Regions from separate parts of the Paenibacillus sp. B2(2019) genome, predicted to be linked through region 2. Evidence: riboswitches for the same ligand, from Rfam matches in the RefSeq annotation. Region 2 holds a riboswitch; each other region holds the start of a gene.
What was found. A riboswitch is a leader RNA that binds a small molecule or an ion and turns the genes downstream of it on or off. The one in region 2 is predicted to bind cobalamin.
Positions count from the first base shown of each region.

Region 1 (10,036 bases), on a different contig from region 2:
GTACATCCCAACTGCACTATCTTTCCAGCCTAGCATTCCAGATGCCTGCAGCAGACGACCTTCTCCACTAGAGTGAAGATGACTACGAAGCAGTTCATACTGATCTCCACACAACCACAACAGCAAATCAAGCATATGGATAAGATCATCATGCACGGTTTCGCGGCTGGTGCTTGTCTGTAGCTTCGTTCGATGTTTAATCGCACTGCAATGGCTAATTCCGCCAACTTCTTCAAGCCATTGCTTGGCGGTGACATACATTGGGGCAAAACGGCGATTAAAGCCCACTCCTAGCAAAAGCCCCTTATCTTGTGCTAGCTCTGCCATCCTTCTGGACTCTTCTAGATCATAGGAAAGTGGTTTATCTACATATACCGAAATCCCACGTTCGAGACATTTTGTTACTATATCATAATGAGTAGTTGTTGGGCTATGTACAAATACTGCATCCAGATCCCAAGATAACAGTTCTTCCAGCTTCGTCGTCCCTTTAGGAAAACGGTAGGTATGAACGGCCTGCTCCACCGTTGTCGGTGAATGACTGAGAACACCAACTACCTCGGCATAATCATGCTGAGAGAGCAGTGGTAAATATACTTTGCGGGCTATATTGCCGATTCCTATTATGGCGACTCTTTTACGTTCAGGTACAATCACTGATCCATCCCCCTCTTAACACTTCAATATATCGTTCTTTTCTCTTTGTTCTCTACAAATGCTATTATACCTGCTTCTCATTCTCTGACAATTGATCTTTACTTCAATATTTACTTCATATCCCGTATGATGAGATGAATGAGTGGAAGAAGGGGCATATTATCTATGAAGAAATGGTTCTCAATTGTTCTTTATGTTTCGGGTACAATCCTTGCGTTTATCTACAGATATGACATCCTAAGCTGGATGAAAGAGGATCATAATCTTTTCAGTTCTATAGGGGTTGCAACTTTACTGGCCCTGTTTCCAGTTGTCCCTTATAAAGCTGTCATCGGATTCTTCGGTTATGCATACGGAAGTTTAGCGGGAGCCTTGATTTGCTGGTTAGCTACTAATTTGGCTGCCGCAATCCTTTTTGGTGTTGTGAAGTACTTGTTTCAAAGCCAAGCGAGAGCTTATTTAGCCTCCATTCCCGCACTCGAAAAGTTCACAGTAGCCATTGAACGGCGACCTTTCGCTTCGATTGTCCTAGCACGACTCATGCCAATCATTCCCCAAACAGCGGTTAACATCTACGCTGGAGCTGCCGGTCTGCCTTTTTGGAGTTATATTGCAGCTTCCGGCATAGGAAAAATACCGGGGATTGCACTATACGCTTTCCTTGGGGATCATCTGTTTCAGGACCCTGTAAGTGCGGTTATTGCCATCATCGCCTATGCCGCTGTGCTAATTATCGCTGGACTGAGCTTGCGTCCGCGCTCTCAAGAAGCGAAGAATAGCCGATAGCGAAAGAACTTATCGGTTACTAACTGGCAGGCAGTTAGTATTTGCTTTATAATTAAATTGTGATCTATTTAATTGCATTATGTGAATGGAGGGATATTAATGAGTGAACATCAGACTAACCATATAAATACCAAGACGGAAAAAGCAACCTTTGCAGGTGGATGCTTCTGGTGCATGGTCTCGCCGTTCGAAGAATTGCCAGGTATCATAAGTGTCGTCTCTGGCTATACCGGCGGTCATACAGTGAACCCAACCTATGAAGAGGTTTGTTCTGAAACGACAGGACATGTTGAAGCTGTACAAATTACGTTCAACCCAGATATTTTCCCTTATAGCAAGTTACTTGAGCTGTTCTGGCAGCAAATTGACCCTACCGACGCAGGTGGACAATTCCATGATCGCGGGACTTCTTACGGAACAGCAATCTTTACCCATTCGGAGGAACAAAAAGAACAAGCAGAAGCTTCCAAGGCAGCTCTGCAAGCAAGCGGTCGATTCTCTAGTCCGATTGTAACCCCGATTCTCCCGGCAACCACCTTCTATCCTGCCGAAGAATATCATCAAGGCTACCATCATAAGAATCCAGGCCACTACAAACGTTATCGTAAAGGTTCTGGCCGAGAGGATTTTATCGAAACCCACTGGACACATAAAGAGGACAAACAAAGTTTGAAAGAACGTTTAACCCCTCTTCAATATGAAGTCACTCAGAACAGTGCAACAGAATCTCCTTTCCGGAATGATTTTTGGGATCACCATGGAGATGGTATTTATGTAGACATCGTATCTGGCGAACCGTTATTCAGCTCGCAGGATAAATACGATTCCGGTTGCGGCTGGCCAAGCTTTACTCGTCCCATCCGGGACTACGCTGTGAAAGAAAAGACGGATCTCAGTCATTTGATGGTCCGCACTGAAGTGCGCAGCAAAGTAGCGGATTCGCATCTAGGCCATGTCTTTGACGATGGTCCCGGAGAAAACGGTTTACGCTACTGCATAAATTCGGCGGCGCTACGATTTGTACCGAAAGAGGATTTGGAGAAGGAAGGATACGGGGAGTATCGCATACTCTTCCAGCCTGCCTAAACATCAATCCTCAGCACATAAAGAAACGGTTGTCGTCCTTTTAGGATGACAACCGTTTTTTTCTCTTAAAATATAAGAAAGTATAAGTTTCACGTTATACATTATTCTTATATTTCTCGCTTAAACGCTTACCGTCTTTTTAAAAGACGCCGAGGGCGTTTATGCTTGTAGGGCTATTCTTTCTTTGAGTCCTCTGAGTCCTTATTAGCCTTCGAATTATCCTGTGAAACTGCCTCCTTAGGCTCTGTTGCCACAGGGATGGCTTGCTCTCTGTTCAGCTCCTTATTTCGCTGACGAATTCTCTCGGTCTGCTGCTCCCGACGCTCGCGGATATTTTTACGGGAAACTAATACAATAGCTAAAATAATGGCAGCCCCGATAAGTATCGGTAACGCTCCTGCAAGGATAACGACAATCCACTGAAACATCACAGATAGTGCATTTAAGCTTCCATTTAGAGCATCTGAAGCACGTTCCAGTAACGGCCCTTGCTCCTTCTTCTCTTTGACAGCAATGCTTTCATCCGTCTGATACACTCTCAATTCTACCGTAGAGAAGGATACATTCTGATTGATATAACGCATTCTACCTTTAATCTGCTCAATGCTTTCTTGAATCGAACCAAGCTCGTTCGCGAAGGCGACCAGATCAGTGGATTTCGTTGCTTTTTTCATAAACTCTGTATATTGTGCTTCCATTAGCTGCTTTGCCTTCAAACGTGACTCCAGATCAACATACTCTTCAGAGACATCCTGACCTTGAATGCTGCGCTGTAGAGATTCGTGTTTTACTTGTTCTAATTTATTCAGAAAAGGTGAGAATCCGGAGGCAGGCACCTTAAGGATAAACGTTCCACCTTGCTCGTACTGCGACATATTTTCATTAAACTCAATAATATATCCATTGGCCATGGTTACTAAATTACGTATTTCAGTCTGTGCTTTTCCATAGTCTTCTACTTCCATATTAAGATTCGCTTTATAGATCAGCTTCTTGTTCAAGCCCGCTACTACATCACTACCAGTAAATCCTGCACTTGCTTGAACTGTATTTTCTGATGTGGAGCCCTTTACAGCCAAGTTCTCGCTGCCAGTTGCTTCTGACTCAGGAGCTGCCGAAGTGCTTTGATTCGCTGTTAAGGCCATCGAGCTCTGCGATTGTACCTCTACTGCTGCGTCGTTACTCGTACTACCATTTTCTTTTGCCGAACTATCTGCCGCTGAATTCCTATCCGCTGAGCCACAACCCGCCAAGACTACCGCAAGAATTAATAAACATAAGTAATGCAGACCCCATTTACGCATTCTCATTCCTCCAAAAATGTAATAGATACCGCTTGCACGGATCATAATATCGTTACGGAATGTCTTGTTCTAAGCAGATCTCTTCCGTCACTCTTTACTAAGACGTTCCAAAACTTGGAAGGTTGCACTGAAAAATGGAATTGTGTACAGTTTCTTTTGAATTATGCTCTCTAAATAAAAAAAAGAGTAGCATTTCTGCAACTCTTTTAGTTTAAGCTATTATTTTTCAAGCAAAAATCAACCTGGGTTAGAAGCGCTTTGTTTAATGGCATAAAACCGCTTAATAAGTTTGCCACTGTTTGTTTTGCGGATACCCTAGAGCTTGTATTCACAATATAGCCTTGAGATACTGAATAGCTAATGTTTAACAACGAATTTACAGAAGCACTGTTGTATACAGGCTGAGAGATTCTTCTAGTCAAACCACTTCTAGTGACATATGGGACAACATAACCATTCGAATAACCCATTTGCTTACACGCACTTTATTTGGTACAATTACCACGTCTAACCACGTAAAAAAATACCAAAAACCCTCTATTCATAATGAATGAGGGCAGAACACGGTTCTGTTCGGACAAGCTCCACCTTGTTGAACAGAGAAGTTTTTTAATAATACTGTCTATTACTAAAAGGGGAGGTGAACCCTCATGGCAAAAGACGTAATTTGCGAAGTTAACTCCTGCACCCACTGGGCAGAAGAGAACAAATGCAGTGCCGATTCTATCTTTGTAGCTTTCCACAGCTCCCAAGAACCTACACGTGCAGAAGAAACAGATTGCAAGACTTTCGAAAGCAAATAAGGTGATGATTTGAAGGGACCCTCCACGGTTCCTTCTTTTCTTTTCTCATTCTATCAAGAATGAGAATTATTATCAAGTGGCTGAAATAAAAAGCCAGGGAGAAATTCCCCGGCTATGATTTATTGTATACCTCTTATGTTATTTGGAAGCACTAACTCCTGCATTTTCTCTTGCAATAGCGGCAGCCTTTACCATGTTACGAAGTGCATCTTCCGTCTCCTGCCAGCCACGTGTCTTAAGACCGCAATCCGGATTAATCCAGAACTGTTTAGGATCAAGCACCCGCAGCGCACGATCAATATTAGCTGTCATCTCTTCTACTGCAGGAACCCGTGGACTATGGATATCATATACACCAAGACCAATTCCTTTATCATACTCCTGCTCCTCAAAGCTAACGATCAGTTCCCCGTGGCTACGTGAAGTCTCAATAGAGATAACATCCGCATCCATCGCTGAAATGGAGTCTATCATGTCATTAAATTCGCTATAGCACATGTGGGTATGAATTTGTGTCGTAGCCTTCACATGATTCGTCGCGATACGGAACGACTTCACCGCCCAATTCAAGTATGTCTCATGATCTTCCGCCTTCAAAGGGAGTCCTTCACGGATAGCCGGTTCATCTACTTGAATCATCTCTATGCCTGCATCCTCCAAAGCTTTAACTTCATGACGGAGCGCTAAGGCAATTTGATTCGCTACTGCTTCCCGACTAAGATCATCACGTACGAAAGACCAATTGAGAATCGTAACAGGACCAGTCAACATACCTTTAACAGGAAGGGAAGTTAACGACTGAGCATAGACGCTTTCTTTTACAGTCATAGGCTGGATAAAAGCTATATCCGCATAAATAACTGGGGGCTTAACGCAGCGTGATCCGTAGGATTGAACCCAGCCATTACTAGTAAATAAGTAACCATCCAACTTCTCCCCGAAAAACTCCACCATATCGGTTCTTTCGAACTCACCGTGCACGAGTACATCCAGACCCAGCTTTTCTTGGAAAGTGATTGCATCTGCAATCTGCTCACGAACGAACCCGTCGTAACGCTCTTGATTCCATACGCCTTTACGCCATTTCAACCTTGCCTGGCGCACTTCTACGGTCTGTGGAAAGCTTCCGATTGTTGTCGTTGGCAGAAGTGGCAGCTGCCACTTCTCCTGCTGCACCTTCAGGCGCTCAGCAAAAGGTAGGCTACGTTGGTCTGGTAAATCTGTAAGTCCGAAAACTTGCTCAGCCACATCCTTACGACCGCGTTCAGGAAGTGCACGGAAGGCCGTAAGGGCTTCGCGACTGGCTGTCAACGCAGCAGCAGCTTCTGCTGTACCCTCTAAGGCTGCAGCAAGCAGGCCAAGCTCTCTAAGCTTCTCATCAGCAAAAGCTAAAGCAGCCTTGACGGTGGCCTTCAGCTTCACCTCACCCTGAACAGTAACCGGAACATGCAGCAAACTGCAAGAAGGCTGTAGAATAAGACGATCAAGCGGTACATGTACACTCAGCTTCTCGATCAGCTGCAGCTTAGCATCCAGATCCGAGCGCCAGATGTTGCGTCCGTCAATAATACCCGCTCCCAGCCACTTATCCTCAGGCCAGCCAAGACGTTCAATCGATGCCAGGTTCGTCCCGCCATCATGGACAAAATCGAGACCTAAACCTTGTACCGGAAGCTTGAACAGTGCCTCCAGCGGTTCAGCAGCTTCAAAGTAAGTCTGCAGAATAATATTTAATCCAGGCACGGATTCAGCAATTTCTGTGTAAATCGAGTTAAGTAAGGATAATTCTGATTCATTAATTCCTGTAACAATCGCTGGTTCATCAATTTGTACCCAGCTTACTCCTTCTTGCTTCAGTTCCTGCAACAGCTGAACGTAAACCGGAAGAAACCGAGCAGCAATCTTCGCAATATCCGCAGATGCAAAACCTTTTGACAACTTAAGGAATGTATAAAGGCCTAAAACCACAGGTTTACCCTCAATTCCCGCTTGGGACTTGGCAAAACGATAAGCAGCCAGTGGTTTATTCTCGGTCAGACGCGGCGTTTGTGCACCGATCTCTGGAACGATGTAATGATAGTTCGTATTGAACCATTTAGTCATCTCGCAAGCGGTAGCCTCAGCATTTCCTCTAGCCATCGCAAAATAAAGATCAAGCCCAATATCGCCACCATCATACGCATAACGTGGAGGTACGATCCCGAACATTACAGCTGTATCTAGCACATGATCGTAGAACGTAAAATCATTTACCGGAATTAAATCAATTCCTGCCTCCTGCTGAGTCTTCAAATGCTGAAGCTGAATTCCTGTCATTTCAGTACGGAACGCTTCCTCATTTATTTTTCCCGCCCAGAAGGCTTCCAACGTTTTCTTCCACTCGCGGTTTTTTCCGATTCTTGGATAGCCAAGATTGCTTACTTTTACTTTGTTCGTCACTTTGCAGCTCCCCTTCTCCATCTTCTTATTTTGGACTCGATATCACTTGCATTCCTATAAAAAAGAGCGCCCTTCCCTAAAAAAGTCAAAGGGAAAGACGCCCATAATATACCTATGGTTAACGTCTAACACCTTCCTATCCTCCGTAGGTGAAGCAGTGCTGTTGAAACAGGCAGGTCTCCTGGCTAGCGGTGTCAACATCCTTAGCAGTCTTCCCAGCAGTAGTAAATTGCCAGTGACATATGTTGCTATGGACTCTTCCGTTACAGTGGCGGGACCGCATCGGCTTCAAACCGAATTTCCCTATTAAGCCTACCGAATTACTAATTTCCGGCAAGCACCTGTCTCCGATATTGTCAAGCTATAACGCCTTCAGCGTCCTTTTAAGGACGGTAAGCGTTTATGCGAGAATTATAAGGATAAAGTGAGTGTCTTAAATCTGATGTCATCATACGTGAAAGCCCCCGTCATCTGCAATAGATTACGGGGGCTTTTGTTATATCGATTCCTTATAACGGATTTAGAAAAACACGAAATATACTACTGCAGCAAGTACTATGCGATATATAGCAAATGGTAAAAGCTTAATCCGGTTGATCAATTTCAAGAAGAAACGCATCGATAATAGTGCAAATACAAAGGCACTGATAAAGCCTGCAATGAAGAACGGCAGGGCATCGATGGTGAAATATTGCCAGTTCTTCATCAGTGAAAGTAAACTGGCGCCTGCCATGATTGGAACAGCCATAATAAACGTGAAATCAGCAGCAGCGCGATGACTCATACCCAGAAGAACACCACCAGAAATCGTCGACCCGGAACGAGAAAATCCAGGCCACAAGGAGAAGCACTGAACTAGACCAACACCTAGCGCCTGCTTATATGTAATCTGATCGACACTCTCCGTTTGAATCTTCTTTGGTCCGAATAGATCCGCAATAATCATTAATACAGCACCGACTACTAGACCGATTAACACGGTGGATGTAGAGAATAAATGCTCGTCAATATAATCATTAAACAGAACCCCCAGCACGCCTGCTGGCACTAAACCTACAAGCACCTGTGTAAGCTTAAGGTGGCCGCCTTTTTCAAGCTGTGGTTGTTGCTCGGTTACAGGATCCAACTGCTTGCGGCTGAAGCGCTTTAAGCCCAGCAATTCAATGAACCTATTTCTAAAAATAACTACAACTGCTAATATTGACCCCAGCTGTATAACCACTTTGAACGTATTGGCCGTATATTGCCCAAATAACTCTGTCGATTTTAACCACATATCATCAACAATAATCATATGACCTGTGGAGGATACCGGAGCAAATTCAGTCAATCCTTCAACAATTCCCAAAATAATAGCTTTAATAATCGTTAATAGCTCCATTTGTTCTCCTCCTTTTAATCATAACTTTTATCTATAAGTCCTTCTCGGCTCAACCTTCGGTGTTCATTTTCCGGCTGCGCTTGCGGAAGAACAAATACCCAAGGATCACTACTCCACCTACAAGAAGCACGTACACCACGTTGGAGTACATATCCATATACATGGCGATGTCTTCCCACGACTCACCCAATGCCGCACCAATAAGCACCAGCAATAGATTCCATCCCAGCGTACCAATCGTTGTGAAGATCATAAACACTCCAAATTTCATGCCCGACATCCCTGCAGGGATCGAAATCAAACTACGCACTAGTGGAACCATCCGACAAAATAATACGGTCCAATATCCATATTTGTCAAACCAAGCGTCAGCCTTGTGGATGTCCTTTTTGCTAATCCGGAGTAGGCCGCCCCAGCGTTCAATGATCTTTTCCAAGCGATTTACATCCAACAAACGACCGATATAATAGAGAATTACTGCACCCAGCAGTGAGCCAAGCGTAGCAGCAATAATTACACCAGGAATGGTCAAATTCGTTGTGGTTGTCATGAATCCGCCAAAAGGAAGGATCACTTCGGAAGGAATCGGTGGAAATATATTTTCAAAAGCGAGCATCAGGAAAATACCAAAGTAACCAAACTGCTCCATAAAATCTGTAATCCATGCTTGCATTTCGTAACCCCCATTATTCAGATCAAGTTCTTCTTCAAGTTGCGTAAATAACGGCTGCGAATAAAAAAGAAGTAAAGTCCCTGGACAGCCAAATATCCCAATAACACCGCCCCGGTCTCCACAGCAATAGATAAGTAAAACAACCGCTGAAGCGCAATAAAGGCAAACACACTATGCAAAATGGCTACCCCAACCGGAACAAAAAACAACAACGACAATTGTATCGTTACAATTCGGTTTAGCTCTTGATCTGTAAGTCCCATTTTGGACAATGTAGAATATTGATGGCGATCATGATCTAGATCTGTATACAGCCGGAAGTATAGGAAGCTGCCTGCTGCAATGAAAAAGACAGTACCCACCAGTAAAGAAGCGAATAGCATTGTGTTGTACAATGTTCTCTGTATTTCAAACAGCGTGCCACTAACAACAATCGCGTATGGCGAGTTACTTTCATAGGACCGTTTCCCTTTATGAGCAAGATCCGCCGCTATACCTACTGTTCGCGGGAAGTCATCCATGTAAAATCCTGTATACAAATCGGTCTGTACGGGATGAATAGCCTTGTAAAGCTCATCGCTAATCACAACACCACTGAAATCTCCCCCATCCCTTCCATCCAGCTCCGGCAATAGATATTCGGCAATCGGAACTTGCTGGGTATAACCCATTTCTCGAATGGAAAGACCTTGCTTCAAGGTGTATATCGGCTTTACTCTACCCGCTTGCAGACTCCGGTCTCGTTGCGAACCGATCATCACCAATCCTTCATCTCCACTTAGAGGCTGCTCATCCGTCGTAAACCCTGCACGAAGCAGAGCAAGCTTATAATCACTGTAAGCAATCAAGGGAAGCTTTAACGTACGATCTGGCCCGGTCTGAGATTCCACCTCTGCATATTTAATCG
Region 1 is NZ_VTZR01000024.1:164,722-174,757, reverse strand. It holds gene PAENI_RS22055 (Gfo/Idh/MocA family protein) at 1-657, opposite strand, end outside; gene PAENI_RS22050 (TVP38/TMEM64 family protein) at 823-1,443, shown strand; gene msrA (peptide-methionine (S)-S-oxide reductase MsrA) at 1,543-2,529, shown strand; gene PAENI_RS22040 (DUF4349 domain-containing protein) at 2,703-3,833, opposite strand; gene PAENI_RS22035 (DUF1540 domain-containing protein) at 4,484-4,636, shown strand; gene metE (5-methyltetrahydropteroyltriglutamate--homocysteine S-methyltransferase) at 4,775-7,096, opposite strand; cobalamin riboswitch at 7,230-7,435, opposite strand; gene PAENI_RS22025 (undecaprenyl-diphosphate phosphatase) at 7,596-8,456, opposite strand; gene PAENI_RS22020 (DedA family protein) at 8,506-9,129, opposite strand; gene PAENI_RS22015 (ABC transporter permease) at 9,147-10,036, opposite strand, start outside.
Region 1: linked by a shared signal. The riboswitch ahead of metE (5-methyltetrahydropteroyltriglutamate--homocysteine S-methyltransferase) and the one ahead of PAENI_RS31660 (S-layer homology domain-containing protein) in region 2 are both predicted to bind cobalamin.

Region 2 (10,036 bases):
CGGATGTTAGCGTTCAGAGAGTCATTAAGGAAGTCACTTTAAAGGACGGCTATCATAAAAAGATTGAGCTGCTGACAGACGGAGGCAAGCGGGTTACCATTACGGATCCGAGCCAAAAGATTGTTTTGCAGCAGATTGAATATGATGGGAAGATTACTACGTCTAATGGTAAACAGGTTACCGTTAAAGTCGAAGGTGGGGGAGAGCAGACCCTAACCATCCCCGAACATGTAGTGATCGAAGATGAGGACAAGCTTGGACTGATGCCAGGTGTTGATATCGAGTGGACAGTGAATGCCGAGGGGCAAATCGAAAGTGTTGAACTGGAGGATTAAAGAGATACTGAGGTGGCTGGCTAAATGAAATTTCTAATCGTATTTGGCAGTATAGTGGTTCCCGTCGCCATGCTAATGATACAACGGAAATGGATAAAGTGGCGTATTGTTTTTAATGTAGCTTCTGTGTTGTCTACGCTTATTTTAGGTAATATTTCTGCCCTAGCTATATATGAAATATTAAGAGATAACACGGTATTTATGACCTCGATCCATGCGATTTTTTTGAATCCAATGTTCCTTTTAACGGGAGCTTATCTTGGAGTATATCTGGTCTATCGCTTGATGTTGATGACGTATGAAGAAGTATATGTATGATGTAGTTAAAAAAGGAGTGTCCCCGTGAAGGGACACTCCTTTTTTATATTATACAGCGAAAGCTAAGAAGACTTTCCTACAACGTTTGTTCCACTCTTCGTGATCTTGTACGTAAGGATATCACCATTCCACAAGTGGAATTTCAAGATGACCTCCCCATCTTTAACATCTTTAAAGAAGGCTGGAAGCAGCTTGATTTCTTTCGTGTTATAAGAGGGTGAGAACGTATTGCCGAACTCCTTGAATGGTGTCCAGTCTTGTGGGCCTGCATTGCCACCAGCGGTATAGACAGCCTCCATCGTGGCAAGCTGGTTACCATTAAAGGTAGTTGGAATCGCAAACGATTCAGTCGTACCTTTGGCATCACTTAATTTGGCAGTGTCATTCACGATGATCTTTAGTCTCCACGCAACACCTTTGTTGAATTTCAGCGTTAACACGGCATTTTCACCGTATTTTTGGGAAGCTGTGAGTTTTTTGAGTTGGCTGGCTTTGAGTGTGAGCTCCTCGCCATTCAAGGTGTAATCTTTTCCCTTTGTTAGATACTTCCCATTTGCACTAATCGTGGTTAGCTTATTGCCGTTTAGGTTCAGCTTCACCTTGGTGTCTTTGATCGCTGCACCTTTTTTTAGATAGACCAGATCGCTTTCAGTGCTGGAGGAACGTTCCTTCAGACCAGACATTAATAAATTGTGCAGCTCGGAATCGGACCACTTATACGTTTTGCGGTTGAAATGCTGCCCGTTATCCCAGAGCATGGAGGTCATTTTCTTTTCTTTTAAATAATAGGTAAGGTACTCGAAGAATTTCAGCTTCTCGCCTTGTTCAATCACACCTGTATCTTTATCGAATCCTAGCAGTCCAAACTCACCAACGATAACAGGGATTCCTTTGGCTACGAAAGTGTTGTAAACGTTATCAAAAGTTTGGATGATATCGTTTTTTGTATCTTTTTCAAACGTGGTGTAACCAGCGATATTCACACTGAACGGCCAGAAGCCATAGTAGTGAACGGTCGCAATTATGTTCGGATCGTTAAGAGCTATAATCGTTTTGTAGAGCTGATCCATTCTAGGTTGGGTAGGAGAAGTCTCTAATGAAGGTAGCACTAGCGGACGGACATCATTTTTTCCACCTGAGTTTCGAACGATCTGATGGAAAGAATTGTTGAGCTCTGCAAGCATTTGTTCCATCTTCGCTTCATCCGTACTTCCGCCATCCGTGAAACGAGGTTCATTAATGCTTTCGAACATCAGCTTATCGGATTTATCCTTGAAGCGGTCCGCAATTTGAGTCCATGCTGCATTATAACGCGCCAGCGTCTCATCATGCTTCTCTTCCATATGACTTACCCATAACCAGGAGTCGTGATGGACATTGATCATTACATATAACTTGGCGTCTAGCGCCCAGCCTACAACTTCTTCGACACGGTCGAGGTAAGCTTGATCAATAGTGTAGTTCGGTGCTTCACCTATGTGTGAATCCCAAGTGATAGGAATCCGGATACTTTTGTAGCCTTGTGCGGCGATTTTCTTAATCAGTTCTTGGGTCACACGCGGATTGCCCCAGGAGGTTTCATCCTCACCTGTAGCATCTAGAGTATTGCCAAGGTTCCATCCGGGCTGCATATCGTCTACATAGGATTGGATCTTACTCTTTGGTGCTGCCTTAGCTTGTTGCTCGTCCTTAGTGGCAGCGGCGGCAATGGATGAGAACAAAGAGAGCAGAAGAGCGGTGACAAGGGTCAATGATAAGAAGGATTTCTGGATTCGAGTAGTCATTGAATTCTCCTTTGTAAGATCATTATTGAGGATGCTTAAACCTGACCTTCCTTAGTACTTTGGTGCTTAAATGAATACGTACACCTCCATGAATTCGTTGTAAACGCTTACCAAATACCCTAACATAGAATAATTTCAACGAGTACCTTACTAATTTGTGGTAAATTCATATATGAATTAGTGATTTGCAGTGATTCCAAAGTTATGGAGGGCAATCCAGTGAGCAGATTTCATTACATAGGCTCGGCTACAGAGCTTCCGTTAGGAGAAAGAGGCAGTGTACCGTCAGCAAAGACATATAATGAAGTGAAAAATTCCCCAGAGTATAAGAAACATAGAGAGGCTCTGCGCCTGCAAGGTATAATTCCTTTGGATGACATCGCAGATCTGTCTCATTTAAGAGATGAGGACTGTCTTGTATACGACTCGGAAGAAGATGCAGCGGGTATTTTTATAGAGGAACTTGTGTATTGGAACGATGAGATTCGCAAGCATTTTCGGAGTACATATGTGTATCGGATTTCACCGAATTGGGGCGGCTTCTCTGTATCCCCTAAGCTAAAAGATACTCTACCGGGATCGTATAACGCCTCACTCAAGTGTTGTCGGGAGTTATTTAGGCTTATGACAGATTATGGGGTATCTGGTGCCGAGTTCGAGCTCTATACATGCTGGGCTGAGGAAGAAGGACTCCCACGTAATAAAAAGTATGATCGAATCTTTGATTTGGCCTCTTTGTCACTGGAGGATGGTTTTGAGCTGAGAGAAAAAGAGTATATTGTGGTTAAAATGATTTGATATTCAATAGGATTATCGCTAACTACTCGTTATACAAAAAACAAATATTGCATGACAAAAGCAACTATATTAGATATGATGAAGCATGGAAAAATTAATATTAGCAATAGGTGCCAATTATGAATGTTTCGGAAATACAATCATAGATTGGTTAAATGGAAAGCGGGTGTGAATCCCGCGCGGTCCCGCCGCTGTGAAAGAGGAGTCCTTGCAAGGTACCACTGGGAAACTGGGAAGGTAGCAAGGGTGATGATACTTGAGCCAGAATATCTGCCTATTTCTGATACACCGTTAAACTCTACGAGCGATAGAGAGGTGTTTGATATAGTATATGCCTGCTATTGTTGCGGTTCACTATCTTAAACCTCTTGACGTTATGTTGAGTGGTTTTTTTGTAGTGCTATGAAAGTTTATTCTGTTTTTTAACATAGGAAGAGAAGGGAAGGGTTATGGAAACATGAAGAAAAATAAGTTTTTAGCTTGGTTACTTATTGTAGCAGTATTTATCACGACGTTCTCTACAAGTGTAATCCCGGCTCATGCGAATGAAGCAATTGCCGATAGTACAGTTGTAACAACAGAGGTTGATCAAGCTCTAGTAGAGCAGATTAATGCGCTAGTACAAGAGCCAGATACAGAGAAGCCTACGATTTCAATAGAAGGTATACAAGATAAACAGGTAGTATCCAGTAAAGATGTAAGCTTCAAAGTAGTGGTTACAGACAATGTCTATAAAGACATTATTCCAGTAGTAATGCTGAACCAAGTCGTTCTGTCAGCTACTAATGGTGAGTACAAAGCATCTCTAAACCCAGGTAGTAACGTAATCGCAGTAACAGCTATAGATGGCGCAGGAAACAAAGCAGATAATGTAACCTATCAGGTTACTTATAAAATCACTGCTAAAGAACAGTTAGATAAAAGCTTGGCCTACATCGTTAACACCGTAAAGAATCCGTCATTTGGAACAGGTAGCGGAGAATGGTCGATTCTTTCTCTAGCTCGTGCGAACTACAAAGTACCTAACGGTTATTACAATCTCTATTACAACAATGTAGCTACGCGAATAGCAACGATAATTAAGGATGGAAAACTCGACGCTAGTAAAAGCACAGAGAATTCCAGAGCCATTCTAGGACTTACCTCTATCGGAAAAGATATCACGAATGTTGCAGGTCATGATCTAAGAAATGCACTCGCTGATTATCAATATATTCAGAAGCAAGGGAACAACGGTCCCATATTTGCTCTGATTGCACTAGATAGTCATAACTACGAGATTCCAGTATTATTCCCTGATCCTGATGAGAAGGGAGTTATATATCAAAGCACAAGAGAAAACCTGGTTCAGTACATCTTAGATAGAGAAGTTAAAAAAGGTGCAGCAGATGCCGGGGGCTGGGCTTTAGGTGTAACCAAAGCCGACGTCGATATGACCGGGATGGCGATGCAAGCACTTGCGCCTTATTACGCAAAGGATCCTAATGTAAAAGCTGCCGTGGATCGGGCGATTGCATGGTTATCGAGTGTACAAAATGCTCAAGGCGGATTTACAAGCTGGGGAAGCACAAGCAGTGAGAGCATTGCACAGGTTGTTGTTGCCTTAACTGGCGTAGGCGTAGATCCGCACAGTGACCCTAGGTTTATTAAAGAAGGAAATTCACTTATAGATGCTTTACTTAGCTTCTCTGGGCCGGATGGTGGATTCAAGCATATTCTCACCGGAAAAGTAGACGCTATGGCTACGGATCAAGGTACATATGCACTCGTATCCTATGATCGTCTGATCAATAATAGCAACCGTCTCTATGACATGAATGATGTTCCATTTGAACAACCTACTACCGTTGTAGCCAAACAACAATTAAATAAAAACCTTGCCTATATCCTAAACACTGTAAAAAATCCGTCTTTTGGAACAGGTAGCGGGGAATGGTCCATTCTTTCTCTAGCACGGGCCAACTTCGAGGTTCCAAGTGGCTATTACAATCTTTATTATAATAATGTAGCTGCTGAAGTAGCTAAGCTAATGAAGGATGGAAAACTCGACCCTTCTAAAAGCACAGAGCATTCAAGAGCGATTCTAGGACTTACCTCGATTGGAAAAGATATCACGAATGTTGCAGGGTATGATCTAAGAAATGCACTTGCAGATTTTCAATATGTTCAGAAGCAAGGGCTTAATGGTCCCATATTTGCGCTGATTGCCTTAGATAGTCATAACTATGATATTCCTGTAGTAGAAGGCGTTACAGATCAAACCACAAGAGAAAAACTGGTTCAGTATATTTTAGAAAAAGAAGCACCAACTGGTGGATGGGCGTTATTTGGTACTAAAGCCGATACCGATATCACTGGAATGACGATGCAAGCACTTGCGCCTTACTATGCAAAGGATCCTAATGTAAAAGATGCTGTGGATCGCGCGATTGCATGGTTATCAAGCACACAGAATGATCAAGGTGGATTTACAAGCTGGGGAAGCACAAGCAGTGAGAGCATCGCGCAGGTCATTGTTGCTTTAACTGGCGTAGGCGTAGATCCGCACAGTGACTTAAGGTTTGTTAAAAAGGGAAATTCACTGATTGATGCACTGCTTACCTTTGCTGATCCGGATGGTGGATTTAAGCATATTCTCACCGGAAGAGTAGATGGGATGGCTACGGACCAAGGTACGTATGCACTTGTGTCCTATGATCGTCTGATTAATCACAGTAACCGTCTCTTTGATATGAATGATGTGGTAATTGAACAACCACCTGTACAACCAGAGGGTCCGAAAGAATTTCCGTTACCTTCTGGTGATAAGCCGGAAGTTGTAATCAATGATGATGCTCATGATTATATCGTTCCGATCAGCACAGGAGATAGCAACAAGGAAATAACGGTAGTTATTCCTAAAAGTCAACAATCGAAGGTTAGTGTTAGTTTACCTAATAACAGCGATCTTCCTCAGATTGAGGCTACCAAAGGTGACGTATCTGTAGTCATTCCTAAGGGTGCAAAAGTTACAAGTGGAAATGCCGCAGCGATTGAACTAATGTCACCTTTAACAGGGACAGAATCTGCACTAAAAGATAGTCTGAATCAAATTATTCCTGGGGACAAGAAGCTTGATAGCATCGTACAAGCATTTTCCATGGGAGGCAGCGCAAGAGTAGAATTCAGTCAATTTATTACGTTAACCTTTAAGGACCTTAAAGGAAAAGATGCTGCTTATATTCAAAACGGCACACCTCATGCGATTCAAAAATTTGCAAGTGATGACTTAGGCTTAGCGAGCGGTAAGTCTGAGTATGCCTATGATAGTGGAAATGATTTAATCGTAAAAACCAATCATTTCACTGATTACATTGCGTATTCCTCCACTGCAGTACAAACACCTGGTGGTGACGGTAATGGTAACGGTAACGGCGATGGAGGAACCACTCCATCTAAGCCATACGTAACCCTATCCGTGGATAAGCTTACGATTAAGAAAGGATATGTTATTCCATCTGTACAGGTAGAGCTACTATCTGGTGACACAGTGTGGTCTGTATTCGAAAGAGTACTAGATAGCCGCGGTATCGACTATAGATATTCTTGGAACAGTACATTTGGAAGTGTGTATGTTGAATCCATAGCTGGTGATGGAGAATTTGACCATGGTAGCGGTAGTGGATGGATGTATAATGTAAATGGAAAATATCCTAATTATGGTGCATCTTCATATAATCTAAGTGCTGGGGACAAAATTCAGTGGCGATATACTACGAATTTGGGTGCGGATTTAAATGCACCAATACCAACTACAAGCCCTACTCCAACCCCATCTGCCACTCCTAAACCAAGTGGAATTCCAGGTGCGGGTGGAGGAAGTAATCCAGATGCCAACGTTGATCCAAATCCGAGTCCATCTCCAACAGCGACTCCTAATGACATCAAGCAAGTGTATAAAGACGTCGATAAGATCTCATCCTGGGCATTCTCAGCGATTGAAACAGCTACAGTAAAAGGGTACATCCAAGGTAACAATGGTCAGGTGAATCCGAAAGATCATATTACAAGAGCAGAATTTACTAAGATCCTAGTATCAGCATTGGAACTGGATATCAAGAGTGACAAAGGAATTACCTACAAGGATGTCGCTCTGGGAGATTGGTTCTATCCATATGTGAATGCTGCTCATAAAGCAGGGTTAATTACAGGATTTAATAATGAATTTAAGCCAAATGACAAGATTACTCGCGAACAAATGGCAGCCATTATTGTCAGAGCCTTATCAATCCCGGCTACGAAGCCAGGTACAGCTATTAAAGATATCAATACTGTGTCTGCGTGGGCAAAAGCAGATGTGGAAACCATTGTTGCCACCGGACTTATGTTAGGTGATAATAATCAGTTTAAGCCTAAAGAGCTTGTAACTAGAGAAATGGCAGCTGTTGTAGCTACTAGAACCCATGATTATAAGAGTGGCGACAAAGCAGTTAGTCCATACATTCAGAACACAGCAGCCTTTTTGCAAAAAACAGTAACAAACCCAGTCATCTCCTCGGTTGGCGGGGATTGGACAGTGTTCGGGCTGGCACGTTCTGGTGTGAAGGTTCCAGATAGTTATTACGCTAAGTACTATGCGAATGTAGAAGCAACCCTTAAAGAAAAAGCTGGGAAGCTGCATAGCGTAAAATATACCGAATATGATAGAGTTATTTTGGCATTAACTTCAATCGGCAAAAATATTGATAAAGTGGCGGGTTATAACCTACTGGAACCGCTCGCGGATTTTGATACTGTAATCAAGCAAGGCATTAATGGACCTGTGTTTGCCCTGATCGCTCTGGACAGTAATCATCACGACATTCCAGTGGTTAAGGATGTAAAGACGCAGACAACTAGAGAGATGCTCATTGATTACATTTTAGGCAGAGAGATCAACGGCGGGGGATGGGCACTAGGCAGTAATGCTACTGAGGCCGATCCTGATATTACGGGAATGGTTATTCAAGGCTTGACCCCGTATTACAAAACGAATGCCAAAGTAACGGCTGCTGTGGATCGTGGAATTGCTTGGCTATCCAAAACGCAAACAGCAGACGGTGGCTTTGCAAGCTGGGAATCTACGAACTCCGAGAGCATTGCTCAGGTTATTGTAGCTTTAACTGGACTTGGTATAGATCCGCATAAGGATTCCAGATTTATTAAAAATGGACGTTCAGCGGTAGATGCGTTGCTTGGCTTTGCTGCAGCTGAAGGTGGTTTTTATCACGTGAAGCAGGGTGGAGTAGGCAACGGAGGTGCGAAACCAGGAGAAGTAGATCTTATGGCTACGGATCAAGCGATGTATGCACTGGTTGCTTATGATCGGTTCGTTAAGGGTCAGACGAGTCTTTATGACATGACAGACGTTAAATAGAACTTTATTTAAAGAGATAAGCAAGGGTAGCATGTATACCCTTGCTTATTATTTAAGGTGGGGAACTTAAGAAATGAACAAGAAAAAATGGCTAACAGCGATACTAATTATTGGCGTGCTAGCGATCGCCTTCTTTTGGGGCGGGAATTATCAGAAGAGCCCGAACAAGGTTGCGAGTAACAGTGTTGAGTCTCAAGTTGTAGAATCAGCCAATGCGGCCTCCAATCAGAATGTTGATGTAGAGCCTGCAACCTCAAGTGATGCCGAGACAACGGAGATAGCTCCTACAGCTACACCTGGTGAAACAGCTAAGCCTAAGCCCGTTGAAACGGTAAAACCAACTGAAGAGGTAACGCCAACCGAAACTGCGGTAACAGAGGTTGAAAAGCCGACTGCAACACCTAAATCGGATACACAGGCACAACCGACCGCAACACCGAAAGCGGCTAAAACGTCCGTGCCGGAAACGAAAGCGACGGCAAAACCAGTAGTCAAACCGGATTCAAAAGTAGCGACAACAGAAACAAAGCAGGAACCGAAAAAGGATAAATTCCTTACCGATCCAGTACCGAGCGGGAAACCTAAGCCCGTGGAATGGCAAGATGCAACGGTAGATAAGAAGAAGCAATTAACGGCTACTTTGTCCGTGTCGGCAGCAACGATTTTAGATAATATGGATATTTTCAATAAGGATAAGGTTGAAGTATTGCCGGCAGATGGTAGCATTTATAAAGCGCAGAAGGTAACCTTTTATGAAGGTGAGTCTGTGTTTGATGTTTTGCTAAGAGAGATGAAGAAGAATAAAATCCATATGGAATTCAGTATGACTCCGATCTATAACAGTAATTATATTGAAGGCATAAATAATCTTTATGAATTTGATGCTGGAGAGCTTAGTGGATGGATGTACAAAGTAAATGGCTGGTTCCCTAACTACGGCAGTAGTCGTTATGTTCTTAAGGATGGCGATGTCGTTGAATGGGTATACACTTGTGATTTAGGTCGAGATGTAGGTGGTTATGTAGCCACAGGAGGAGCACAGAAATAATGAAGGATAGCTTTTCTACCTTTCATCCGTTTGTGAATTTTCTTTATTTTGTTGTTGTGTTGTTATTTAGCATGGTGTTCATGCATCCCATATTTCAGGTGATTGCTCTTATTAGTGCAGTGGTCTACTCCTTTATGTTAAAAGGAAAGAAAGCCATTCGATTTAATCTGCTGTACATGATTCCTTTTCTACTGTTTATGGCGGTGATGAACCCTGTTTTTAACCATCAAGGGGTAACCATCCTGTTCTATTTAAATAACGGGAACCCGATTACGAAGGAATCCATTCTTTATGGCGTAGCAGCGGCGTGCATGTTTGTGACGGTAATCATATGGTTCTCCTGTTATAACGTCGTGAT
Region 2 is NZ_VTZR01000038.1:31,594-41,629, reverse strand. It holds gene PAENI_RS31680 (hypothetical protein) at 1-335, shown strand, start outside; gene PAENI_RS31675 (hypothetical protein) at 360-653, shown strand; gene PAENI_RS31670 (cellulase family glycosylhydrolase) at 716-2,437, opposite strand; gene PAENI_RS31665 (hypothetical protein) at 2,657-3,235, shown strand; cobalamin riboswitch at 3,327-3,527, shown strand; gene PAENI_RS31660 (S-layer homology domain-containing protein) at 3,693-8,630, shown strand; gene PAENI_RS31655 (DUF4430 domain-containing protein) at 8,704-9,678, shown strand; gene PAENI_RS31650 (energy-coupling factor transporter transmembrane component T) at 9,678-10,036, shown strand, end outside.

Region 3 (10,036 bases), on a different contig from region 2:
TTTAGCTTCGAAGAAGTCGGTTTTGGTGGCATTAAGCGCATCATCGGAGAAAGGTTTGATCCAAGGCATGCAGTTAACGTCAACACCTTGGTAGGCTTTTTCCATACCCATCAAGGTTAAGCGCTTGTTCGCTGTATATTTGATGTAGTCACTAAGCTCGTTAAGATCAATACCGCGGACATTAGTAAGGGTGTAGTAAGCCCAGTTGGTTTCAAGCTCTACCGCGCGGTCGATCGTACGATACACGTAATCCATGTTCTCTTTAGTGTTCAACTCAGGGAAATCTACAAGTAGCTGCTTAAATACTTCTGCGAAGAAATAGCAGTGCTGATTCTCGTCACGTTGGATATAAGAGATCATTTGGCTGGTCGCCATCATCTTCTGGTCACGGGCCAGATTGTAGAAGAAGGCGAAGGTGCTGTAGAAGAAAATTCCTTCCAAGATGAGATCCGCTACCAGTGCATGGAAAAAGGTTTGTCTCGTAGGGTTATCACGGAACTCTTGATAAATATCAGAGATAAACTGATTGCGTTCCAGCAGGACAGGGTCTTTTTTCCAATATTCAAAAATTTCTTTCTGCTCACTTTCCGACACGATAGAGGAAAGAACATAGGAATAGGATTGGTTATGCACCACTTCTTGTTGTCCGATAATGGCAGAGATAGCTTCTAGAGAAGAGTCAGTAAAATAGCGCTTTACGTCGCTTACGAACATCGTCTGCATCGAGTCTAACACGGCGAGCAGGGAGATGTTGATCTTAAATACGCGTTGCTCCTCAGCATCGAGCATAGGGAATTGTTGCGCATCTTTGGACATTGGGATTTCATCCGCGATCCAGTGATTAAGCAGCAGCACCTTGTACAGCTTGTACATATGCGGCATGCGAATATCGTTCCAGTTCAGAATACCGGAGCACTCACCGTCGATGATGCGTGTGGATTGGTTAGGTGCTTCAGTGTTAAAAATCTTTTGTAGTTGCATTTATTTTCCCTCCATTTTTTTGCGCGGGTAATTCGTCTTGTCTGGTCTTTAATTAAATTAGGTTGATGAAGTAACGGAGAGGAAGTTTGGAGCTGTAGGAGCGATAGCGTTCGCCCGAAAGCTTTCCGTAGGAAAGCTCGCATCGAAAGCATATGCTATCCTCGGATTTCTACCGCAGACGGTATAAATCAATAAATCTGAGGATAACAGCGACCGGAAGCCCAAACATTGCTCGCAGTTACGATTAAATCACCGAATTTTTTAAAGCAGTAAGACTCTTAGCTAGCGCAAGAATCACACTCTTCTATTGTCAAAGCACGGCTACGCACATAATAAGTTGATTTCAATCCGCCCTTCCAGGCGTTCAGATGCAGCTCAAGGAACTCGGTAGCCTTGATGTCAGGACGAACATACAGGTTGAAGCTTTGGCCTTGATCGACGTGACGCTGACGAGCAGAAGCCATGCGGATCGACCAGTTTTGGTCAATTGTAAACGCAGTTTTATAGTACCAAATCGTCTTGTCGGACAGATCCGGTGCTGGGTTAGCGATCTTGTATGTTGTTTTCTCTTCATAGGAAAGCAGTTCATACAAAGGATCAATGCTGGCTGTGGAGCCGGCAATAATCGATGTGGAGCCGTTCGGTGCAATTGCGAACATCCATGCGTTACGAACACCGTCTTTAGCCACTTCTTCTTGCAGCTCGCGCCATTGTTCAGTGGTTACATATTTACCTTCTTGTTCACCGCTAACGTAGCCACGTGAAGTAAAATATGCACCTGTCTCCCAATCGGAACCGGCGAACTTCGGATAACGGCCTTTTTCACGGGCAAGCTCCATGCTCGAACGTACCAACAGGTAGTTAATATGTTCATACAAATGGTTGTTATATTCTACGGCTTCATCAGATTCCCAACGAATGCCCTTGAGTGCCAATAGGTGATGCAAGCCGAATGTGCCGAGACCCACTGCGCGGTATTGGCTGTTCGTGTATTGTGCTTGCAGAACTTCAATATTATTAATGTCGATTACGTTGTCCAGCATACGTACTTGGATAGGTACAAGTCTTTCCAGCACACCAGCTGGAATCGCACGTGCCAAGTGAATCGAATTCAGGTTGCAGACTACGAAATCGCCAGGGATTTTGGAGATAACAATCCGGGTCTTGCCATCTTTGGTTACTAATTCTTCCTGTTCAATAACGGTAGCGGATTGATTCTGCATAATTTCTGTGCACAGGTTGGAAGAGAAGACCATACCTTGGTGACGGTTCGGGTTCGTCCGGTTAACCGTATCACGGTAGAACATATATGGAGTACCTGTTTCAAGCTGTGATTTCATAATCCGTTTCATGATGTCGATCGCAGGAACGGTAATACGGGACAATTCCAAATTGGCTGTAGCTTCAGCATATTTTTCACGGAAAGTGCCTTTACCAAGCTCTTCATCGTAGAAGTCTTCCAGACCAAGCGGACGACCGTTCTCATCCGTCCAGCCCATAACCTTCTTCACTTCATGTGGGCAGAAGAGGTTCCAGTGGCTGCGTGATTCAACGGCTTCCATGAACAAGTCCGGCAGGGTTACACCGTGGAATACGTCATGTGCACGCATACGCTCGTCACCATTATTTAGTTTAAGATCGAGGAAAGCGAGAATATCTTTATGGAATACATCAAGGTAGACAGCGACAGCACCTTTACGTGTTCCGAGCTGGTCTACACTGACTGCTGTATTGTTCAATTGGCGAATCCAAGGAATTACGCCGGAGCTAGTGTTCTTATGGCCACGGATATCCGAACCCCGTGCCCGTACTTTACCAAGGTAGACGCCGATACCGCCGCCCATTTTGCTAAGGCGCGCTACGTCTGTATTAGAGTCAAAGATACCCTCTAGGGAATCGTCTACCGTATCAATGAAGCAGCTGGATAGCTGTCCAGCGACCTTTTTGCCGGCATTGGACATTGTAGGGGTAGCAGCTGTCATGTAGATGTTGCTCATAGCCCAGTAAGCTTCTTTTACAAGCTCAAGACGTTTCTCAGCTGGTTCACGGTGCATCAGGTACATAGCAATAATCATATAACGTTCTTGTGGAAGCTCCATTACACGGCCGTCAAAATCATGCGCCAAATAACGGTCGGATAGCGTAAGCAGACCGATATAGTCAAACAAAAGATCGCGTGTATAATCGATACACCCACCTAGTTCGATAATTTGTTCTTTGGTGTAATGACTTAGAAGCTCTTCACGATAGATTCCTTTTTTTACGAGATCCGTAATTAGCGGGTACAGCTCACCGTAAGGCTCTTCTGGATAAGCTTTATAGCGGCGATGAACGGCTGCTTTTTTATAAAGGGTAGTCAGAAGGGCACGGGCAGCTGCAAACTTCCAAGTAGGCTCTTCTTTCGTTACAAGCTCTAGAGCACTCATGGTGAAGGCATTGCTAATTTCTTCTCCGCTTACGGAGTCACGACGCAGTTTGGAAATTACTCCCCGCAGCAATGTTTCTTTATTTAGTTGATCAAGACCTTCTAAGATACGGTCGGCGTATACGGAAAGGCGCTTCTCATCAAAAGCCAGTTGGCGATTATCTGGTTTTACTACGAATTGTGGCATGGTTATTTCATCCCTTCTTATTTTGGGTTAATTTTGAATATCAAAAATTGATATATTATAGCGCAGTAGGCTGCCACAGAAAGACCTCCGAGCCGTTCGTACTGGCCGGAATGTCGATTATGCGTTGGTTAGAGCTTCCTCGGTAAGGAAGTGTAGTATCTTTCAATTCTTCTATAAAACGTCCATCTATTAATACCTGACACTGTGTAAGTAGATTCCACTCCGGCGAACCGGGAAGGGCGGTTAGTTCCTCATACGTATAACCACTGTAAATCCAGATGGGGAAGCCTGGGAGCACGGTGCGAAGCTCATGAATGAACCCAAGTACCTCTTCTGCCGAGAAAAAAGGATCGCCGCCTGCCAGTGTTAGACCATCCAGCAAAGGGTTAGCGGCGATTTCTGCAATGATTTCATGTTGACGTTCTAAGGTGAAGAATTCTCCATATTTAAAGTTCCATGTCTCGGGATTAAAGCATCCCGGGCAACGATGGCGGCAGCCGCTGATGAAGAGGACGGCCCGCATGCCCTCTCCCTCGTTAATCGACTCCGGATAGTATCCGCAAATATTCATAGATGCTTAACGCGATCCCGTACTTCGGCTTGTTTGGCGGCATTGAAGCGGGTCTGATAGTCGCCAGTTAAATAACCTGTAACTCTGCGCAAACGACGGATATGCACGTCATTCTCATGTGCGTTGCAGGAAGGACAGTTTGTCCCAATTACGCCTTCGTATCCGCAGCTGGAGCAGCGGTCAATCGGATGGTTAATGCTGAAGTAGCTGACCTGTTGTTCTAGTGCATATTTAATGATTTTGATAAAAGCAGATGGATTGCTGCGGGCATTGCCATTTAATTCGACATAAGAAATAGCCCCGGCATTGCAGTATTCATGGAAAGGAGCTTCCAAGCTGATCTTCTGAGCAGCACCTAGATCGTAGTATACAGGGATGTGGAAAGAGTTCGTATAATACTCACGGTCAGTTACGCCCGGAATAGAACCCAGTACCTTGCGATCAATCTTGGTGAATTTGCCGGACAGGCCCTCTGCTGGTGTTGCGAACAAGGTAATGTTGAGATTAAGTTCCTCACTTTTAAGGTCGCAATACTCCCGCATGTGACGCACGATAGCGACAGCCTTGGCATGGACTTCCATATCCTCGCCATGGTGTTTGCCGTACATAGCTTTCATGCATTCCGCCATACCGATGAAGCCAAGCGACAGACTACCATGTTTCAGCAGTTCGCCTACAGAGTCTTCAGGAGCGAGATTTTCGCCGCCTTCCCAGACGCCTTCTCGCATCATGAAATCGGATGCTTTAGCTTTTTGCGCGCTTTGGATGTGGAACCGATGAAGAAGTCCTTCCAGCGCAATATCCATATAGTGATTTAGATCCTCATAGAAGCCAGCTTCGTCTGCGACGGTACGTCGGCCTGTTACTGTGCCGTGTGCCAGACCGAGCCGAACCAGATTCAGTGTATTAAAGGAAAGGTTGCCCTTCCCGGAGCAATGATTACGCCCAAAACGGTCACCGAGCACTCGGGTGCGGCAGCCCATTGTAGCAAATTCCGTATCAGGATCACTTGGATCATAATACTGCAAGTTTAGCGGAGCGTCCAGATTAGCGAAGTTCGGATATAGTCTGCGTGCAGAACATTCCGCCGCTTTTAGGAACAATTCATAGTTAGGATCGCCTTGCTGTTGATTGACTCCTTGCTTGCATTTGAAGATTTGAATCGGGAACACAGGTGTTTCTCCGCTGCCAAGTCCGTTCATCGTTGCTGTTAGCAGGGAGCTGATCACAAGCTGACCTTCTGGTGAAGTACAAGTACCATAATTGATGCTGGTAAACGGAATTTGCCCACCGGATCGGCTGGACATGGTATTGAGATTATGTACCATACTTTCAGCCGCTTGCAGGGTTTCGATTTCGGTTTCCTTTAGTGCAAAACGGAACGCTTTTGGATATAACTCCGCCAGATCGGTCCGGCTCATTGTAATCTCGCCCAAAGATTCATTAGCTTGTCCCTCATCAAAATAATCCAGACCCTTGCGGAACAGCTTAGCGAAGGATTTGGTTACATAAGGTGCCAGATCATAGTCGAGCTTATTGGCGGATACGCCGCCATATTGAGCATTTTGCTGGGATTGAAAAATAATTGCTACCAGTGACATAGCTGTCATTATGGAGTTCGGAGGACGAACACTGCCGTTGCCGGTGTTGAAGCCTTCGCGGAGAAGCTTATCAAACGGGATAAAAATGCAGTTAGTCGTTCCGATTGCGTATTGATCCAGATCATGCACATAGACGACATTGTCATCAATGGCTTGCACTAGCTGCGGCGGCATCGTAAAGTTGCGGGCGTACCATTTTGAATATTCACTGCCGAACTTGCTCATTTTACCGGAGAAACTCTCTCCGTTCAAATTGGCATTCTCGCGCAGCAAGTCCAAATCCCGGCTGTCGATAATATCGCGTCCTAAATCAATGAGCTCTTCTAAAAGAACTTCTCGTGCATTTGTTGTACCGTTAAATTGTCTCTCCAACAACGTCATTGTATAGCTCTCCTCTCAGTCTATCGTCCTATCATTAAGAAGTTGGACCGCATAAGCGGCCGTATATTCATTGTGATCTCATAAAAAAAGCATCCTCTAGCGAGGATGGCAGAAAATGCCCGATGCGTTATGTAAATATCCACACAGATATTTGCAGTGGCCTCTAAGAAGATGACCGCATGCGGACACCGTTCCTGTTCCTCGCAGGCACTCATAGTTGGTGTCGTCGAAACAGGCAGGTCTCCTGGCTTCCGTAGGACCTCTCAGCGCCTTCCCAAGGGGTTCTTACCCCTCAGTGGCTTCTGCCAGGAGATCTGCCCATCTTAAGCTTCTAAAAGCTTGTAAAGGGCATCCGGTTACAGTGGCGGGACCGCAGCGGATTTTCACCGTACTTCCCTATTAAGCTCTAATTCCGATAAAGGATCAAAGCGCCTGTCTCCACTATATTTTGTTGTCGTTAGATAAAAATAACCCAAGATGTTGTGTTTGTAAACAGTTTTTTAGAAAACCCGCGCGGGGAGCGGGTTCTTCAAAAGTACTCCACAAATGATCCACAGGCTGTCCATAAGTAATCCACAATTGATCCACAGGCATATAAAAAATGATTCATAAATTGTCCGAAAAGATGCCACAAAGAGTCCATAAATGTAGTGCAGATGACCCTAGAATTCATGTTAGAAAAAATACTTGTGGCGAAAGTCATATTTCGGAGAATTTTGGGGAAAGAAGAAGGGGCATAATAAAGCTGAGATCATTTGTGGGAGAGCGGTGGAGTTGTTACAATAGAAGGAGACACATACTTTAAAATTCCGAGGAGGTATTCTCATGCCTATTGCTGAAGTAACCGTTATTCCGATTGGAACAGGTAGTACGAGCCTTAGCAGTTATGTTGCGGATATGCAGCGAGTGCTGAAGACGGTAGAAGGGATTACTTATGAGCTTACATCCATGGGTACAATCATTGAAGGGCCTCTTCAGCGTATTTTTGCTGCAGTCGAAGCGCTGCACGAGTCTCCTTTTGCCGCAGGTGCAGAGCGTGTCTCTACCTCACTTAAAATAGACGACCGCCGCGATAAACCCTCCACTAGCCGTGGAAAGCTGGAGTCTGTGGAGCGTAAACTACAGGTGGAATAGCAGTTCGGGAGAGTAGGGAAATAGGGAGAAATAGGCTTGCGTTTCTGGCTGAAAGTTGTATAATATTTTTTGTTTGACAGAAAAATCAGCCTTAAGCTGGTGTAGCTCAGGGGTAGAGCAACGCACTCGTAATGCGTAGGCCGGGGGTTCAATTCCCTTCACCAGCATATCTAAGAATTGCGCAATGGCACGGTTTCCGGGATTTCGGGACCGTGCCATTTGTCTTGAAATCACCTATCTTCTAACATTCGTCTAACCTTTACTCAAGTAAAATGGCGGAATGACCCAGTCTCTCTTGTGTGATATTTGGTGTACACCGAAGACGAGATTCGCCCCGAAGACTATACATCAATCATACGTGCAGGCAGGTTGCAGTGCTTACCTTTAGGTAAGTACGTGAACTAAAAGTGCATACTTACGCGATGGCATGGTGGGAGGTATACTCAAGTCCTAAATCTGATTCAAACATGGAGGATACACCATTGAAAACACTTATTGTCGTCACGCACCCAAACATCGAAACATCCGTCGTTAATAAACGCTGGATCGAAGAACTCCGTAAATATCCAGACAAATATACGGTGCACGAGCTGTACAAAGCCTATCCCGATGAAAAAATCAACGTGGAAAAGGAACAACAACTGATTGAAGCGCATGATAAGCTCGTCTTACAATTCCCTGTCTACTGGTTTAGTAGTCCACCTCTGCTTAAAAAGTGGTTGAACGAAGTATTTACTTACGGATGGGCATATGGTTCGAAGAGTGATAAATTAAGAAATCGAAAAATCGCATTAGCTGTAACTGCCGGAGGAAGTGCAAAAGACTTTAGTGAAGAAGGTAAACTCGGCTACGGGCTTGACCGTATTTTATCTCCCTTTGACACGACTTTTTTGTACTGCAACGCTGATTATCGTTCCTTCTATGCCATTTATGGCACGGAATCTGAGACGGTAGGAAGTACGGATTACTTAAAGAAATTGGATATTAGTTCGCAAGGCTATGTTGAATTTATCGAAAATATGTAATTAGAATTGAAACAAAAAGCAGCATTTTCATTAATGGAAATGCTGCTTTTGTCATAAGTTGTCGTTAAATCGTAAAAGGTATGCTTATCTCTTGCGCGGCTGGAACGAAGTTTTTCTCTCCCCAAGTGCACATCATATCCAGCACCGGAATAAGCGATTGGCCCTTCTCGGTTAAGGAATACTCAACTTTAGGGGGAATCTGGGGGAATTCCTCGCGCCTGACGAGACAGTCGGCTTCCAGTTCTTTCAACATAACGCTTAACGTCTTAAAAGGTATTGTACCGATACCCCGTTGCAGTTCATTGAACCGCACGATCTTGTTTTCAGAGAGATGGTAGAGAATAGTCATTTTATATTTACCACTAATGATAGACAAGGTGTAGCCAAAGCTAGTGTCCTTCTGCTGAATGCCAGGTGGTATACAGATTTCATCACTCATGGGCTAGTACCCTCCTTCAGAAAATATTCAACGAAAAGGCAAACGCCTGTTGTCGCTCCGTACTCAGGTCCCGACTTTATTATGTTTTCAACCTGCTATCAAGTCATCCTGCGAGCAACGAACTCACTATATCATTTTGAAACAATTAGTTCAAAGCACTCATGGCTAACTATCAATCGGTCGATTTTCTCTGTCGGCGAAGAGGGCCTCTTTGGTTGGAGATCAAAAGTGTCAAGCGGATAGCCTAAGCGACGAATTGAAGTTTTTTAATGTAATTTTCATGTGAGCATCATCTTATTTTCAGGTTCAAGGTATATATTGAAGACACCAAACACCCCCCAGTGTTTTGTGGTATAAATCTCTCAGGTCTTGCCAACTCCCATGGTAAGGCCTATTTTTTTGTTCGCTAATTAAATGGGGGAGGGGGGCAGCTTCTTCGCTACTTCACTTAATCTGATACTGCTCTTCATAGCTCTTAAAAGATGAAATATCCAGACCGAGATATCTGCGCATATGAATGGCAGCTTGGGCAGCGACAATGTCGTTTAACAGCAGCATTCGTTCATGGTATCCACGACATATAAATTTGGCTTCTATCCCCGTGTTAAGTCTGTTCTGCTCATAAACCTTGATTCCACGTTTTCTCATCTCTGAACGAACATCTCTTAGATCTGTTGTAGCAACTGCTGCGGCTGTTTCAAGAACCTCCAGATAGGGGGTGGGTGTTCGTAAATGTGCAGATAGAATGGCGGAGTCCCGTTCGAAAGCTGATAAAATCATCGGAAGCAATAAATAAGATTTCACCAGCATGTTGTCCCTGCTTTCAGCTCTATTCATGAATCTCATCACCTCTAATGGGAACGTATATTCGTATTCTACCCCGATATTCCAAAAATAATCAATGGTATTTCTAAACAGCTAGTCCAATGTGATTGAATTCACAACTAAATTAGAAAGAATAAAATATATTAAAATTGTAATAATAAAATATAATGCTTCAGACTTATATAAAGGGAGAATTAGGATGAAAGAGGAAGGAAGTCTCCACCGTGGAATGGTATTTGGTTTGATTCTAAGTATTCCATTATGGATATCGATATTAGGTTGGATAAAGTTACTTTAAAATTAAAGGAAAACCTTTGTGTGAAGCGCATTTAGGCGCTTTTTTTTGTGCTTGCTTACGCGTATGAATATCAAAAGGAATTGATTGACAATTGTGGGGATGGAGCGCTAAACTATTATTAGTTCAAAAGTATTAAAAGTCATAGACTATTATTTAATAGGATGCTTAA
Region 3 is NZ_VTZR01000020.1:1,583-11,618, reverse strand. It holds gene PAENI_RS17810 (ribonucleotide-diphosphate reductase subunit beta) at 1-981, opposite strand, end outside; gene PAENI_RS17805 (ribonucleoside-diphosphate reductase subunit alpha) at 1,260-3,593, opposite strand; gene nrdG (anaerobic ribonucleoside-triphosphate reductase activating protein) at 3,649-4,164, opposite strand; gene PAENI_RS17795 (anaerobic ribonucleoside triphosphate reductase) at 4,161-6,146, opposite strand; cobalamin riboswitch at 6,364-6,597, opposite strand; gene PAENI_RS17790 (MTH1187 family thiamine-binding protein) at 6,972-7,280, shown strand; tRNA gene PAENI_RS17785 (tRNA-Thr) at 7,376-7,447, shown strand; gene PAENI_RS17780 (NAD(P)H-dependent oxidoreductase) at 7,763-8,305, shown strand; gene PAENI_RS17775 (winged helix-turn-helix transcriptional regulator) at 8,370-8,744, opposite strand; gene PAENI_RS17770 (YhjD family protein) at 9,189-9,581, opposite strand.
Region 3: linked by a shared signal. The riboswitch ahead of PAENI_RS17795 (anaerobic ribonucleoside triphosphate reductase) and the one ahead of PAENI_RS31660 (S-layer homology domain-containing protein) in region 2 are both predicted to bind cobalamin.